DNA from 3 places in the Pseudohongiella sp. SYSU M77423 genome. Region 3 is predicted to be linked to each of the others. Evidence: predicted binding sites of a transcription regulator. Region 3 holds the regulator's gene; each other region holds the start of a gene.

Region 1 (5,426 bases), on a different contig from region 3:
CAGCTTGCAGCAGGCCGCTGCGATAGGAATCATTGGTGGGGCAGATGGCCCAACCGCCATTTACGTCGCCGGCATACTGGCTCCGGAACTACTGGGTGCCATTGCGGTATCGGCATACTCTTACATGGCACTGGTACCGCTGATACAGCCGCCCATCATGCGAGCGCTGACCTCAGAAAGCGAACGGAAAATCGAGATGAAACAGCTACGGCCAGTGTCGCAGCGCGAGAAAATACTTTTCCCGCTGGTGCTTCTGGTACTTGTTGCGCTCGTCATACCAAGCGCTGCGCCTCTGCTGGGCATGTTCTGTCTCGGCAATCTGATGCGAGAGTGTGGTGTTGTTGATCGACTTACCAAAACCGCCCAGAACGCGCTTATCAACACGGTGACCATATTGTTGGGACTTGCTGTTGGCTCGCGCCTGATTGCAGATGAGTTTCTGGTGCCCAGTACACTTGGTATCCTGGCGCTGGGCATCGTGGCATTCTCGATTGGTACCGCGTCAGGCGTGCTGATGGGAAAACTCATGAACAGATTATCTGCAAGCAAGATAAACCCATTGATCGGGGCTGCCGGCGTATCTGCAGTGCCGATGGCTGCACGAGTGGCCAACAAACTGGGCACAGAGGCCAATCCCCACAACTTCCTGCTGATGCACGCGATGGGTCCCAATGTCGCAGGTGTCATCGGGTCGGCCGTGGCTGCCGGTATTCTGATTCAGATTGCTGGCTAGCGCACTCCAGTAAATCTTTACGTTCATGCTTTTGAGGATTACACACGCTTGTCTGGTGTGGAATCCTCTGTCACACTGGTGTCAATTTGGCAGTTTAGTGTCAATCCCACGAACTCATGACCGAGACATCTGCTGTGCCACTGCGCGCTATTTACTACGTACTCGATACAAATGTTCTGATACACGATCCCACCGCTGTCTGGAATTTCGACGAGCACCATGTGGTCATACCCATGACCGTCCTGGAAGAACTGGATAATCTGAAAAGTGGTCGCGGTGCTGTGGCCGCCGACAGTCGGCAGGCCATTCGCGAGATTGACCGTATCCTGGGCGACGCTGCACCTAAGGCTGTGGAGAAGGGAGTCCCCATCCAGCGTGGTGGTAAACAGAGTGAACCCAGCGGCATGATGTCGGTTCTGACCGGCGAAACACCAATCGATCAGCAGATACTGCCGCCCCACCTTAACGACAATAAAATTCTCAATGCGGTCGCGCTGCTCAAGCATCTGCATCCAAAGCGCAGCGTGGTGCTGGTAACCAAAGATATCAATATGCGGCTGAAGGCTAGGGCCTGCGGCATCGATGCGGAAGACTACCATACTGATCATCTGGTCACTGACATCAACGAGCTCTACAAGGGTTACCTGGAATTCGGTGCGGGGTTCTGGTCCCAGATTGGCGATGTTGAAACTGAACAGACTCACAGTGGACAGACCTTCCATCGTATTCCGCGCAGTAGCATCAATCATGATGTGTTTCCCAACCAGTTTTTCCTGGATGACGCCGGATTCGTTGCACGGGTCGTGGCTCTCACAGACACCCAAATAGTCCTGCAGCATCTGGATCGCGAACGGTTGATGTCACAGGAAACCTGGGGCCTGAAACCCAGAGATATTTACCAGGCCATGGCATTGAACCTGTTGCTCGATCCGGATGTGCATCTGGTCAACATGACGGGCTCGGCCGGTTCCGGCAAAACAATTCTTGCGCTGGCAGCGGCTATCGAAATGACGCTGACCGACAAGCTGTATCGACGCATCATTGCAACTCGCAGCACGCAGGGACTGGATGAGGATATCGGGTTTTTGCCTGGCACCGAAGCAGAAAAAATGGAGCCATGGCTGGGCGCAATTACGGATAACCTGGAGGCCCTGCACATGGACGATGAGAATAGTGCGGGCAGTATCGACTATGTCCTGTCGCGAGTTCCTCTGCAGTTCAAGTCATTGAACTACATTCGTGGTCGTAGTTTTCAGCACAGTCTTATCCTGATTGATGAATCTCAAAACCTTACACCTCACCAGATAAAGACGATTGTAACGCGGGCGGGCAATGGCTCCAAAGTGATCTGTCTGGGCAATCTGGCGCAGATCGATACACCTTACTTGACGCCCATCAGTTCGGGGTTGACCTATCTGACTGAACGGTTCAAGCATTTTGCACACGGCGGCAACCTGCAGCTGCAGGGAGTGCCCAGGTCGGCACTCGCAGCCTATGCGGAAGAGTATCTGTAAGACCCGACGCTACTCGCTTTCAACAAGCTGGTTCATGGTATGAGACGGGTTGTCGGGACAGGGTTTGCCGATGTGATGTGCAGGTACACCAACAACTGTTGTATGCGGCGGAACATCCTTTAGAACAACACTGCCAGCGCCGACCTTGGCGCTGCGTCCGATTTCAATATTACCAAGCACTTTTGCGCCTGCCGAAATCAGTACACCAGATCGTATCTTTGGATGGCGATCACCCTTTTCGTTGCCAGTGCCACCCAGAGTGACCGACTGCATGATGGAAACATCATCTTCAATGACGGTTGTTTCGCCGATCACGATTCCAGTCGCGTGGTCGAACATGATGCCTTTGCCAATAATGCAGGCCGGGTGGATATCCACGCCGAAGACTTCCGAGTTGCGACTTTGCAGATACAGTGCCAGGTCTTTACGGCCGCTTTTCCACAGGTGGTGGGCAACGCGGTGTACCTGTATTGACTGATAGCCTTTCAGGTAGAGAATGACCGGCAAATAGGCACTGGTGGCGGCATCGCGCTCATATACTGCTTTTATATCCACTGCGGCGGAATCCACTATCTGCGGGTTGTCCGCAAATGCACGATCAAACAGCTCCCGAATCGCGACAGCGGACATCACATAATTTGCCAGTTTGTGTGCGAGCAGGTAGCTGAGTGATGAGCTGAGGCTGTTGTGGTTAAGTACGCAGGCATAGACGTAACTGGCCAACAAGGGTTCCCTGGCGATCAGCTCACGCGCCTCCGCCTGTAATTCGTTCCAGATCGTATCAGACATAGATAAAACCGCTTACTTTGCTCTATTGGTGGATGTGTGGCGTGTTTGCTCAGCAGATCCGCGCATCTTACACGTATTGCAGCTCGAGCGTATTGCTTGCCTGCTGCAGGTGAGCCAGCTCAATGCCAGCAGCCTCCGACTGAGAAGCGATAGCCGCTGAGCGGCGCATCAGGGTATTGATCACCCTGGGTACTCCGTGGCTGAGTGAATAAATGCTTTCGATCACTTTGGTGCTTAACCATTCGCCTTCAGGAGTAAATCCCGCCAGCGCGAGGCGGGCCAGGATATATTGCTCTGTTTCCTCTCGGGTCAGTGCCCGCAGATGATAACACTTTTGCAATATTTCGCTCAGTCTGGCCAGTTTGGCAGTCGCCAGCCTTTCCTCCAACAGTGGTTGTCCAAACATCAGCAGCGATAAGTTGTCATTTTTGGCCAGGTGTTTGCTGATTACCAGCAGTGCATCGTTTGAAACGGCCTGAGCTTCGTCGATAAGGATCACGGAGTGGCGGGAGTCGCTGAGTCCGGCCAGGCGAATTTTCAGCTCCGTGGCTTCAATGGCAGGATAGGGAAGCAGATCGACGTCATATCGGCTGGCATGCGCTTTCAGACTGAAGAACATCTTTCTGCACAGCAGTGTTTTACCGGTGCCAGCGTCAGCGATTACCTTTAACAGCGGGGTGCGCTCATTGAGTGCCTGGATAATGTCCGCGTAGATAGCTTTTATCTGCTCCGATTGCCAGAGCAGACGCACGTCCGGCGTGTCACCAAAGACTTCTGCCGTTTCAGTCAGCGTAACCGGTTTCATGATGTGCCCGATAAGGCTGCCATGTTTTTGGTCCTTAAAATATCGCTAATGTTTCGCAGCCAAATGCCGTTAACTGACAATAATAACACCATTAGTGCCCGTGTCAGCGGGCCAGGCTCAGTAAGGCAGGAGTTCTCATGTTCAGTAAATTCACTATTCGCTCTCGTATCGGTCTTATCGTCCTGATCAGCGTTCTCTCGATTATCGGCTTGAGCGTGTCAATGCTCATGCAGGCGCGCGAGCAGTTCATGGGACAGCTACGCACAGGTAGTGTTAATCAGGTCCAGATGGTCATTGATGCCCTGGAAGGCCTGAATCAGCAAGTGTCGCAAGGCGTCATGACCGAAACCGAAGCCAAGCGCATGGGACGTTTCCTGATCAACAATACCATGGTCAGTGAGCGCAATTATTTGCTGCTCTACCACGAGCTGGGCGTTATTCTGGCCCACCCACTGCGTAATGTCGATGCTGCCCTCGACACAGAGGCTCAGGTGCGTGCAAACCTGGCGTCGACGGCAACCACGCCTGAACAGCGCATGCTCGAACTCGGCTATCGCGAACCAACCCCGACAATGACAGAAATCATTCATAGTTTCACGGGGGACAGCTACACTGGTTTCGCTGAATACCTGTATTACCCTGAGCCAGAGTTTGGCCGCAGGTTCCTGACCTACACCGATGATCCTCTCGCACACCCGCTGGCGGAAGTAAAAACAGTCTACTCAGAGCTTTTCGAGCCCTGGGGCTGGGTGGTCATCCATGGCCTGTTTGAAGAGGACGTCAATGCGATGTTCATGGAGTGGGTGGTCACTGCAGCCATGATGGTCATAGTGATTCTGGTCATTCTGATCGCGGCGGCATACTACCTGTCAATTTCCATTACTTCACCGCTGGTCAAGGCCAAGAGCTACATGCAGGATATCGCCCAGGGTTCTGGCGACCTGAGCCAGCGTCTTGCCGATGACGGCAGAGACGAGATTTCAGAGCTGGGCGCCAGCTTTAACACCTTCGTCAGCAAGCTGGCGGGGATCATCGGACAGGTTCTGTCGACCAGCGCCGAGGTAAGTGGCAAGTCTGCCCAGTTCTCTGACATGATCGAGCGTACTGCTGGACGTTCTGCGGCCCAGCTGGAGGAGACTGAACTGCTGGCATCCTCGACCACTGAGTTGTCATCTTCGCTCGCGGATGTGGCGGACGGCGCCCAGGCAAGTGTAAGCGCGGCAAGCGAAGCCAACGGTGCAACACAGAAGGCAACTCAGGTTGTGTCCAAGACCCGCTCCTCTGTTGAGCAGCTGGCAGGCTCCCTGGCGCAGATTCAGCAGCAGGTACATGATATGCGCGATCACAACGAAAAAGTGCATTCAGTTCTTGAGGTGATACAGGGTATTGCCGAGCAGACCAACCTGCTGGCGCTGAATGCCGCGATTGAGGCAGCACGTGCCGGTGAACAGGGTCGTGGTTTCGCGGTGGTAGCTGACGAAGTCCGCAGCCTGGCGCAGAAAACTCAATCTTCCACGCACGAAATTAACACCATCATTCAAAACCTGCAGGACAACACGGCTCAGATCGTCACAGCAATGGATGG
Region 2 (5,426 bases), on a different contig from region 3:
CAAAGGCATAGGGCACTTCCATGTTGAGCTGGAAGTTGACTTCGTCGTCATCCACCAGGATGGGCTCAATCACCACGCGGTCAATCTCATAGATTGCATTGTCCAGATAACCCACGGCCGGCGAACCGTTTTCCAGGAATGTATAACGTGCGATGCCCTGACCGATTACAACGTTGGCGTCCAGTTCGTTGCCGGTTTTTTCGAAACGGCCCTCCTTTTCGTCCAGTACACGCTCTTTGGTGGTTGAGATACCAACATTGTAGTCGAGTGTCCAGGCACGCAAAGCGTGTTCAGCGCCCACGTTAAAGGCCAGCGTATCCTGCTCTTTGGTGCGGAAGCGGATACGGCGGCGGAAGCTGTCTTCCGGCAGATCCGCATAGGTGACGTTTGTACCGTCATAGGAGGTAATGGTGCCGTCCTCGAACACGAATACGTTACGCTGACGGCTTTCGGCGTCTGTAAATTCGCTGTATACCGTGTTGGCGTACAGGCGTGTCTGGTCATTGGCCTGATACTCCAGATTCAGGTTCATGCCGATACGTTCACGTGTCAGAGCATACTTGCGCTCATTGACCTCAAGCAGCGTAAATACATCTTCACCGTTGAAGTCCATAAAATCGTAGAGCGGCTCAATGTTGTCCGACTCCATGCTGCGCTCAGTGTAGTTGACGCCAAAGGTCACTCCGAGGTTTTCGGTTCCACCAAAGGCGCTGAACACGTCGCTGAAATCCAGTTGCCCTTTGGGACTGGTCTCGCCACTGAGTTCATTATACGTACCCTGTACGCGGTAGCTGACCTGCCTTTCATCGCGGTCGAATGCTGACGCAGAGCGCACATTGACGGCGCCACCAATGGCATCACCTGGCATATCCGGAGTTGGTACCTTGGTGACTTCCAGCAGATCAACTGAGCCAGTGGGAATCACATCCAGCGGCACAGCACGTGATCCATCTTCCGGCGTGCCGATACGCACACCATTGATGGTAACCGTGCTCAGCCCCGCATCAATACCACGCACGCTGACAAAACGACCTTCGCCCTGGTCACGGGTAATGGAGATACCAGGCAGACGCTGCAGGGATTCGGCGACGTTCTGGTCCACGAACTGCCCCATGTCATCGGCTGCGATATAGTTGGTGATCGAGTTGGCGCGACGGTACTCGTCCAGCGCTTTGTTCTGGGCGGCGCGCTGGCCGAATACCAGGATCTCTTCCATTTCGCCCGATGACTGTGCGTTGGCGCCGCTTGCGCCGCTCACAGCCAGCATGGCAATCAAAAGCTTGCGGTATGTGAATGCGTGAGAATTGCTCATCAAAAAACTCCAGAAGCATGTGGGAATTTGTCGGTTTTATTTTTCGCGACCATGCTATGAAGCTTTGGTGACCAATTGATGTAACTTCCATGACGGTTCAATGACATGCAGATCTGGCGCTAAAGATTGACCGTCGCCGGCCGATCCTTAAGGAGTTAACCCGTAATCCAGAGCCTGTTATGAATCCGTCTACCATCATCGGCATGCTGTCCAGCGTTGCGCTGCTGACCAGCGTATTGTTCTTCTCTGCTGAGTCGGAGACCAGCTTTTTGAACCTGCCAGGGCTGGCCATCGTGATCACCGGCACAATGGCGGCGACATTCATCAGCTACCCCATGAAAGAGGTGTTGCGGGTATTCAAACTGGTCGGCCTGGTGTTCCGGCGCGAAAACACCTATACACGTGACGACATCAAAGAGATGGTGCAAGTATCGCGCCTGTGGTTTCAGGGCAATATCAAGGATGTCGACGATGCGCTGGTCAAGATAAAAAACCCCTTCCTGCGCAATGGCATACAGCTAGTGATAGCCAATACTGACGAGCAGGAAATCATCGATACCATGCGCTGGCGGATCGCCCGCGTGAAGGCGAGAGAGAAAGCCGAAGCGCATATCTTCCGAACCATGTCCACCTACGCTGCCGCCTTCGGCATGATAGGCACGTTGGTAGGGCTGGTGAATATGCTAGCGGTGATGGATTCAGGCAGCCTGGATATGATCGGCCCGCAGATGGCGGTTGCGCTGCTGACCACCTTTTACGGTATTTTGCTGGGCAACGTGTTTTTTCAGCCGATTGCCGTCAAGCTGGAGCGCCGCACAGAAGAACGCCTGATTGCCATGAACATGGTGCTTGAAGGCGTCGCCATGATGAGCAAGCGCCGCCCGCCGTCTTTCATCGAAGATACGCTGAAAGGGTTTGCAGCAACTTATGAAGACGAAATTCGCGACAAAGGCATGCCACCCATGAAGCGTCGGGCGGACGCCTGACGGCACTGGAACTGTGTTATGGAAATGAGTCGATATTCCGTCGACCAGGTTGGCGACGACGGGGCACCACCCGAGCAGGACAACTCCTGGATGCTCAGCTACCTGGACGTGTTGACGTTGCTGATCGCCTTTTTTGTGCTGTTGCTGGCAATGTCTGAACCAAAAACCGAAGAGGAGCCCGTCCTGCAGACCCTGGTCACCTCGGGAGCACCCGGCGCCGACGGACAGGTGACTGGCAGCACGTCTACCAACTCCAATCAGATTACCAGCGTCCAGGCGGCCAGTGACGGCATCTTGACGGGAGGGATTGGTGTTTTACCCGAGTACAACGCCATAATTGCCGGCAACTCTGGCGAAACCAATCCCGATGCTGACGCCACCGGCACCAACGAGCAGAGCACAGAAGACTACGATGAACGCTATGGTGATCTTGAGGACAGCCTCAATGCCCTGTCGCTGCAGGGCGTCGACGCGACGCCTGGCACAGAAGGACTGACCCTGCGTATCGCCGACAACCTGTTGTTCGACAGCGGCGAGGCAGAGCTGCGTTACGAGGGCATGATTCTGATCAGCCAATTGACTGAAGTACTTGAAGCATTCAGTGGCAACATCTCGGTAGAGGGCCACACCGACAATATACCGATCAGCACTCCCCGCTTCCCCTCCAACTGGGAGCTGTCCAGCGCACGCGCAATCTCTGTACTGCGTTTTCTGGAAAGTGATGGCATCGACCCATCACGAATGCGCGCTATTGGTTACGCTGACACTCAACCCCTGCAGAGCAATGCTAGCGCAGAGGGTCGGGCTGGCAATCGTCGTGTCGAACTGGTGCTACGCGAACCCTGAGCAAAAATCAGGTCCGGCAGAAATCAGCCATCTCCTGAAGCGTGGTGTTTGCCTCGGGCATTACTGGAACAAACAGTGGCCAGACATGAGGCTGGCCGCGCCAGGTATGCACTTCGACGCTGACGCCAGCATCCGCGGCTCGCTCCGCAACCCTGATACCGTCATCGCGCAGCACTTCTGTGTCACTCAGATAAATTCGCAGTGGCGGAAACCCAGTATAGTCCGCATACAGCGGTGAAGCTCGGGGATCTTTGGGATCAGCGCCATTTAGGTACCCCGCCGCAGCACGACGAATCGCGTCGCCACTGAACATGGCACAACTGCGATCATTGCTGTCCAGCGACGTTCCCGTGCACCTCAAATCAGCATAAGGGGACAACACTACAGCTTTCGCGGGCATGGCAAGACCAGCCTGCTGGATCTGGTGCAGCAGTGACAGTACCAGTCCACCACCCGCAGAATCGCCCGCCAGATAAATCTGCTCTGGCTGAAACGTCTCCAACAGGTAATGCCAGGCAGCCATGGCATCATCCGCGGCCGCTGGAAAAGGCGCCTCCGGAGCACGACGATAGTCGAGGGAAAACACCCTGGCACCGGACTGTTTGGCGAGTCGCGTGGTGAATGGACGGTAGGAGGCAGCTGTACCAAACAGATAACCGCCACCATGGCAATACAGGATGCATCGCGCCGGATCCGCATCAGCCGGCTCATGCCACTCGCCCTTCAGGCCAGACTGTTCAACTTCACGAATGCTGACACCGTCCGCTGGGCCACCCTGCCCCATATCGCGTTCAACGGTTTTGCGGAAGCGTATCGGGTCAAAATCGTCGGCCATCAATTTGGGCTTGAATTTGCGCTTTAGAAACCAGCTGATGAAGCGTGATCGAAGTGATCGACGTTTGACGGTCTTGCGGGTCAACATACAGACATCTCCTGTCGCGGCCCGGCGCATCCGGGCCATCGCGTCTGTCTCAATGCTTGCTCAGCTGGCGACTGGTGTCAAACGATCTGTTGCATGCGTTGCAGGGCCTGCTGGAGCTGGTCCATGCTGTCGCAACGAAGGGTAGCGTGTCCGACCTTGCGACCGGCCTTAAACGCCTTGTTGTAGTGATGAAGGTGGCATGACTGTTCGGTAAGAACCGCGCTGGCGTCGGGTACTTCACCTATGAAGTTAATCATGGCACTTTCGCCTACTTTACGGGTATCACCCAAAGGCAGTCCGGTAATCGCCCGCAGATGATTTTCGAACTGACTGCACTCGGCCCCTTCAATAGTCCAGTGACCACTGTTGTGCACGCGCGGCGCAATTTCATTGGCTTTTAGCCCGCCATCAATTTCGAAGAATTCAAATGCCAGAACCCCGACATAATCCAGATGCTCCAGCACGCGATTCACGTAGTCCTCAGCCTGAGCCTGCAAGGGATGCTCGGAACTGGCGATGGACAGGCGCAGGATACCGTCGGTGTGGGTATTATGAACCAGCGGGTAGGCGCGGGTTTCGCCATTGCGTCCGCGAACAGCAACCAGAGAAACTTCGCCACTGAACGGCACAAAGGTTTCCAGGATACAGGGCACGGAACCCAGCGCCGCGAATGCCCCCTGCAGGTCTTCGGGCTGACGCAGTACGCGCTGTCCCTTGCCATCGTAACCCAGTGTCCGTGTTTTCAGGACCGCGGGTAAACCCAGGGTTTTGGCAGCCTCTTCCAGGTCAGCCTGGCTGTGAATATCGGCGAAGGGAGCAACCGGAATACCCAGCTGCCTGAACAGCGTCTTTTCCAGCAGTCGGTCGCGCGCGATGCGCAGCGCTTCAGCACCGGGATAGACAGGCACCAGTTGCGACAAAAAGGCGACTGTGTCGGCCGGCACGTTCTCAAACTCGAAGGTCACCAGGTCAACCTGCTGTGCCAGCTGCTGCAGATGATCGTAGTCGTTGTAATCTGCACAGATGTGCGAACCCAGAGCGGCTGCGCAGGCATCCGACGCTGGATCCAGAAACACAAACTGCATACCCAGCGGAGTGCCTGCCAAAGCCAGCATCCGCCCCAATTGACCACCACCAATCACGCCTATTTTCATAAGTTGACCGTCACGTTGTGCCAGTTACGCCTGACTGGGATCGGGATTGTCCAGCACTGTCCGGGTCTGATTGTCCCGAAAGGCCTTGAGTGCCTGCTGATACTCGGGGTATTTGTTACCCAGAATGCTGGCAGCCAGCAGCGCCGCATTGACTGCGCCGGCGCGACCGATGGCCAGAGTAGCCACAGCGATGCCCGCTGGCATCT
Region 3 (5,426 bases):
TGGCATCGCTGCCACCCTGATGGGTCAGCCAGCGGCGCAGATGGAACAGTGGCAACGCCTTGTCGCGTACCGTCACCACCTGCTGCCCGTCGACGACGTGGGTTCGGCTGAGATCCAGATTGAATATCTCACTGACATTCGCCAGCGGCAGCGCAAAGGTCTGGTCTCCAACAACGATCATCAGCGTCGGCATGATGGCCAGGGTCAGGGGTACCTTGATTTCAATACGCGAGCCTTTGCCCGGATTCGACTCGATGGCGATGGTGCCATTGAGCTGCGAAATTTTGGTCTTGACCACATCCATACCAACGCCACGGCCAGAGACATCCGAAATTTCGGTTTTGGTCGAGAAGCCTGGTGCAAAAATCAGATCAAAACATTCAGAGCGGCTCAGTCGATCCGCAGCATCCTTGTCCATCAAACCTTTTTCAACGGCTTTGCGGCGCAGCACATCAGGATCCATGCCATTGCCGTCGTCACTGATGGTCAGCAGAATATGGTCGCCTTCCTGCTCAGCTGCGAGCAAAACTGTTCCCTGACGCGATTTGCCATTCTTCTCACGCTGCTCAGGCAGTTCGATACCGTGGTCCACGGCATTTCGCACCAGGTGCACCAGCGGGTCTGCCAGCGCCTCTACCAGGTTCTTGTCCAGATCGGTTTCTTCACCGTGCAGCTCAAGCGCGACTTCCTTCTTGAGATTACGCGCCAGGTCTCGCACGACGCGCGGGAAGCGACCAAACACTTTCTTGATTGGCTGCATCCGCGTCTTCATGACAGAGGTTTGCAGGTCGGCTGTCACAAGGTCCAGATTGGCAACCGCCTTGGACAGTGTTTCATCTGCAGCAGTGGAGCCTATACGAACCAGACGGTTTCGGACCAATACCAGCTCACCCACCATGTTCATGATTTCGTCCAGGCGACGGGTATCAACACGGACGGTTGTTTCCGGCGCCTCTTTGGCAGCTGCGTTAGCGGCCGCTGCCGGAGCGGCTGGCTGGGCACTGGCCGCCGGCTTGCTGTCTGGCACTGCCCGCAATGCTGGCTTGGTGGCGCTGGCTGGTTTGGCCGCACTGCCCGTTTTAGCACTGGCGGGTTTGTCATTTTTGCTGGCTTCAGCAGTTTCAGCCTTTTTCTTAGCCGCGCTGACAGCGCCAGATGGCACACCACCATGTGAACCTGAACCATGCAACTGGTCCAGAAGGGCTTCAAATTCTTCGTCGGTTATTTCATCGCCGCCACTGGCTGAGGCAGTCGCGCTCTGCTCTGTTTCTGCAGGCTCTAATGAGCTTTCGTCAGCCGATGGCTGGCTGGACGAGCCGACGGACTGCTTCGCGGTATCGGCCGGCTTCTCGGGAGATACTTCCTTTGCAGCTGAAGGCTCTGGCGTTTTGCCCTGCAACTGATCCAACAGTGCTTCAAATTCTTCTTCAGTGATTTCTTCGTCGTCGCTGGCACTGATGCTGCCTTCGGCGTCCGCCGCGATATCAGCAGAGTCGAGAGAGGCCAGCAGCTGGTCAAATTCCTCATCACTCATATCGTCCGTGCTTTCTTCAGCAACGGGTTCGGGATTGTCAGCCAGCGGCTCTGTGATATCTTCGCCGCTGGCCAGGGCCTGCAGTGCATCAAGCAAAGCCTGGGGGGCTGGATCAGGAGCCTGCCCCTCCTTGACCTGGGCAAACATGCCATTAACGGTGTCCAGCGCCTGCAGTACCACATCCATCAGCTCGGCCGTTACTTTGCGGTGACCGTTGCGCAGATTGTCAAACAGGTTTTCGGTGACATGGCAGCAATCCACCATGGCATTCAACTGAAGGAAGCCGGCGCCTCCTTTGACGGTGTGAAAACCGCGAAAAATGGCGTTCAACAGGTTCTTGTCATCCGGTTGTTTTTCCAACTGGACCAGCTGTTCAGAGAGCTGTTCGAGAATTTCTCCGGCTTCAACCAGAAAATCCTCAAGAATCTCTTCGTCGTCAAAAAAACTCATGTTGTCCACCTTTTCTACCTGAGCGTTATCAGCTGCCCGCTGTTGCGTTAGTCAAAAACCCAGGCTGGATAACAGATCGTCTACATCATCCTGACCCGAAACAACATCCTGACTGGTTTTTGTCTGCGGGCCTTCAGCACGCAGGCGCCGTTCAGCATCCTCTTTCGGATCGTTAACTTGCACCACTCGTTCAATCCCGGCTACTTCTTCAACACTGCTGGCCAGCTTGACCAGATTAACCAGGCTTTTTTCCACATCACTGACCAGACCGATGACGCGCTTGATCACCTGACCGCTAAGATCCTGAAATCCCTGTGCCATCAAAATGTCGGTCAGGTTGCCGTGCAGGCCACTGCCTTCCGAATTGACGCGTGACAGCAGGCCACTCACGTCTTCAAAAAGCTTTTTCTCATCATCGGAGCAAGAGCGAGAGGCGACGTACTGAGCCCAGCGATCACCAACCTCATTGCTCTGCTCCACCATGCTCTGAATAATCGGGATCGAGTCATCCACCCGATCCATGGTCTTGTTGGCGGCTTCTTCTGTCATCTTGATAACGTAGTTAAGCCGGCTTCGGGCGTCCGCCATCTCAGACAGTTCGTGTTCAACCTCGGCGCTGCCTGTCACGTTAATGCCAACGTGAAAGTCGCGGATGGCGTTGTGCAGGGCCCGGGTCAGGCGCCCCACTTCACGATAGAGCAACTCGTAGCGTTCCTGGTCTATCTCAGCCATTGACGGTCCCTCAGCTGGTGGCTTCAATGCGCTCAAAGATCTTTTCGATCTTCTCCTCCAGCGCAGCAGCCGTAAAAGGTTTAACTACGTAGCCATTGACCCCTGCCTGCGCAGCCGCAATGATCTGATCCCGTTTGGCCTCCGCGGTTACCATCAGCACAGGCAGTCCGCGCAGCTTCTCGCTGGCCCGCACAGCCTTCAGCAGATCGATTCCGGTCATGCCTGGCATGTTCCAGTCGGTAATCAGGAAGTCAAAACTTCCGTTTTCCAACATGGGCAGGGCGGAGTTGCCGTCATCAGCTTCGGCTGTATTGGTAAAACCAAGATCCCGCAACAGGTTTTTGATAATTCGACGCATTGTTGAGAAGTCATCAACAATGAGAATCTTCATGTTTTTGTCCAAAACCGCCTCCAGGTCATGAAATCTGTCCGGGGGCAACCTGAACAATATGGTTTCCCCTGGCAATGTTATCGCTTGGAAAGTGAAAAAATTTAGAGCGAACTGCTAAATAAGTGCAATTAATGCAATTTTAGCGGACGGAAGGGGCTCAACGCCATTCCTGAAGACGCGAACGAAGCCGCAGGGCGGCCTGGGAATGGATCTGGCTGACCCTGGATTCGCTGACACCCAGAACCTCGCCAATCTCCTTGAGATTCAGTTCTTCGTCATAATACAGGGCAAGGACCAGCTTTTCGCGCTCGGGCAGCCCATCTATGGCTTCGGACAGATGCTCACGGAAGTTATCCTCCTGCAGCTCTTCCGAGGGACCGGATACTTCACCCGAGGCTACTTCGATCGAGGAATCATCACCACCCTGCGTCAGATCATCAAAGCTGAACAGGCGGCTGCCACTGGCATCCTGTAGAATGGTGTAGTAGGTATCGAGATCGACACCCATTTCGGCAGCAATCTCATGATCTTTGGCGTCAGTGCCGGTGCGCGCCTCAATGGCCTTGACGGCTTCGGCTACCTGCCGGTTCTTGCGGTGTACAGACCGCGGTGCCCAGTCGCCGCGCCTGATTTCGTCCAGCATGGCACCGCGAATTCGAATGCCTGCATAGGTTTCAAAACTGGCTCCCTTGCTGACATCATACTTACGGGCAGCTTCCAGCAGGCCAATCATGCCTGACTGGATCAGATCGTCGAGCTGCACGCTGGATGGCATACGCATCAACAGATGGTGCGCAATCCGCTTCACCAGCGGCGCATGCTGTATGACCAGGTCGTCTGCCCCGGCTACTTGAACGTCCTGATAAAGTGTTGCACCCATATCTCAGGCCATGCCCTGTACAAGTCGTTCCACAAAAAATTCCAACTGACCAGTTGCCTCAGTTCGCACCGGCCAACCCAGCACTTCCGACGCCAGACGTCGGTATCCATCAGCCGCTCTGCCGCCCGGATAGCTCAAAAGCACTGGCTTCTGTCGCTGCACGGCCTTGCGTACTGTCTCATCAAAGGGGATGTCACCGGCATACCGCAGATTAACATCCAGAAACTTGCTGGTAACTGCCGCAAACCGATTGAACAGGTTGCGACCTTCCTGTGGCGATCTTGTCATATTCGCCAGAATCCGGAAATCGCGCAACTGGCAATCACGGTTCAGCAACTTGACCAGTGCGTAAGCGTCCGTCATCGACGAGGGCTCATCGCACACAACAACCAGCACTTCCTGCGCCGCGCGCACAAAACTGACCACGGAGTCAGAGATGCCAGCCGCCGTGTCGATGACCAGTACATCAAGCTCATCGGACAGATCGCTGAAGGCATGAATGATGCCCGCATGCTGATTGGCGCCCATATTGACCAGCGTCTGTACACCAGATGATGCCGGAATGATCTTGATGCCCTGCGTCTCGATCATGACATCGCGCAGATCACAGACTCCCGCCATGACCTCGGCAATGGTCTTGTCGGCCTTGACGCCCATCAGGATGTCAACGTTCGCCAGTCCCAGGTCGGCATCCATCAAAACCACACGTCTGCCAGCCTGGGCCATTGCCAGACTTAAATTCACCGAAATACTGGTTTTTCCGACACCGCCCTTGCCGCCGGTTACTGCCAGTACCTGTATGGGATGCATCCCTATAAATCTCCTACCTGATCAGCCCGTGCCCCTAAATCGCGGCACGTTTTGCTGCGGCCGCTCTGCTCGGCGGCTGGCTGCCAAAATTGTTCATGACGCGTGCGCGATCCACGGGCGTCGCGGCCTGAGCCCGACCCAGTGCCACCGCCCGTTTGACGAGCGCCTGCGCAGTCGCCACAGCCAGGTCATCGGGGATGGCCTGGCCAAATGTTTCGTATACTACTGGCACGGCGCGATCAATACACAGCGCCAACGCCTCGCCCATCACACAGGCTTCATCCAAGTGTGTCAGAATACACCCTGACACGCCTGCCGTCGAACAGGTTTTCCACGCCGCCTGCAGCACCTGGCCCTGAGCCGTGCAAGGCAGTACCACCCAGTTTTGAACCTGTGGCTGGTCAGCCAGCTCAGACAATTGTCGCTGCTGCTCCGGATGCCGCGATGGCAGACCTGCTGTATCGATCAAAACCAGACGCTTGTGGGCCAGACTCTGCAGCGTATCGCCCAGTGAATGCTGATTATCAACAATCCGTACCGTTACGCCAAGTATGCGACCCAGCGTGCGCAGTTGCTCGTGGGCAGCCAGTCGGAAGCTGTCCGTGGTAACCAGCGCAACCTCTTCCGGA

Evidence for each region. The regulator FliA, encoded in region 3, starts transcription of late flagellar genes. The targets are predictions, from matches to a motif close to CTAAAGTTTNNNNNNNNNNNGCCGNTAA.
Region 1: a site for FliA is predicted at 3,887-3,914, ahead of QGM61_RS13185 (methyl-accepting chemotaxis protein). Genes of this name have one in related genera too.
Region 2: a site for FliA is predicted at 1,432-1,459, ahead of QGM61_RS11935 (motility protein A). Genes of this name have one in related genera too.

Annotation. Positions count from the first base shown of each region.
Region 1 is NZ_JARYTH010000006.1:13,484-18,909, forward strand. Features, by position in the region: gene QGM61_RS13165 (sodium ion-translocating decarboxylase subunit beta) at 1-733, shown strand, start outside; gene QGM61_RS13170 (PhoH family protein) at 850-2,247, shown strand; gene cysE (serine O-acetyltransferase) at 2,257-3,036, opposite strand; gene QGM61_RS13180 (ExeA family protein) at 3,104-3,841, opposite strand; gene QGM61_RS13185 (methyl-accepting chemotaxis protein) at 3,979-5,426, shown strand, end outside.
Region 2 is NZ_JARYTH010000005.1:102,353-107,778, forward strand. Features, by position in the region: gene QGM61_RS11930 (TonB-dependent receptor) at 1-1,312, opposite strand, end outside; gene QGM61_RS11935 (motility protein A) at 1,492-2,298, shown strand; gene QGM61_RS11940 (flagellar motor protein MotB) at 2,317-3,144, shown strand; gene QGM61_RS11945 (alpha/beta hydrolase) at 3,152-4,066, opposite strand; gene QGM61_RS11950 (5-(carboxyamino)imidazole ribonucleotide synthase) at 4,144-5,220, opposite strand; gene purE (5-(carboxyamino)imidazole ribonucleotide mutase) at 5,245-5,426, opposite strand, start outside.
Region 3 is NZ_JARYTH010000002.1:59,106-64,531, reverse strand. Features, by position in the region: gene QGM61_RS04090 (chemotaxis protein CheA) at 1-1,984, opposite strand, end outside; gene QGM61_RS04085 (protein phosphatase CheZ) at 2,036-2,716, opposite strand; gene cheY (chemotaxis response regulator CheY) at 2,727-3,119, opposite strand; gene QGM61_RS04075 (RNA polymerase sigma factor FliA) at 3,265-3,987, opposite strand; gene QGM61_RS04070 (MinD/ParA family protein) at 3,991-4,803, opposite strand; gene flhF (flagellar biosynthesis protein FlhF) at 4,832-5,426, opposite strand, start outside.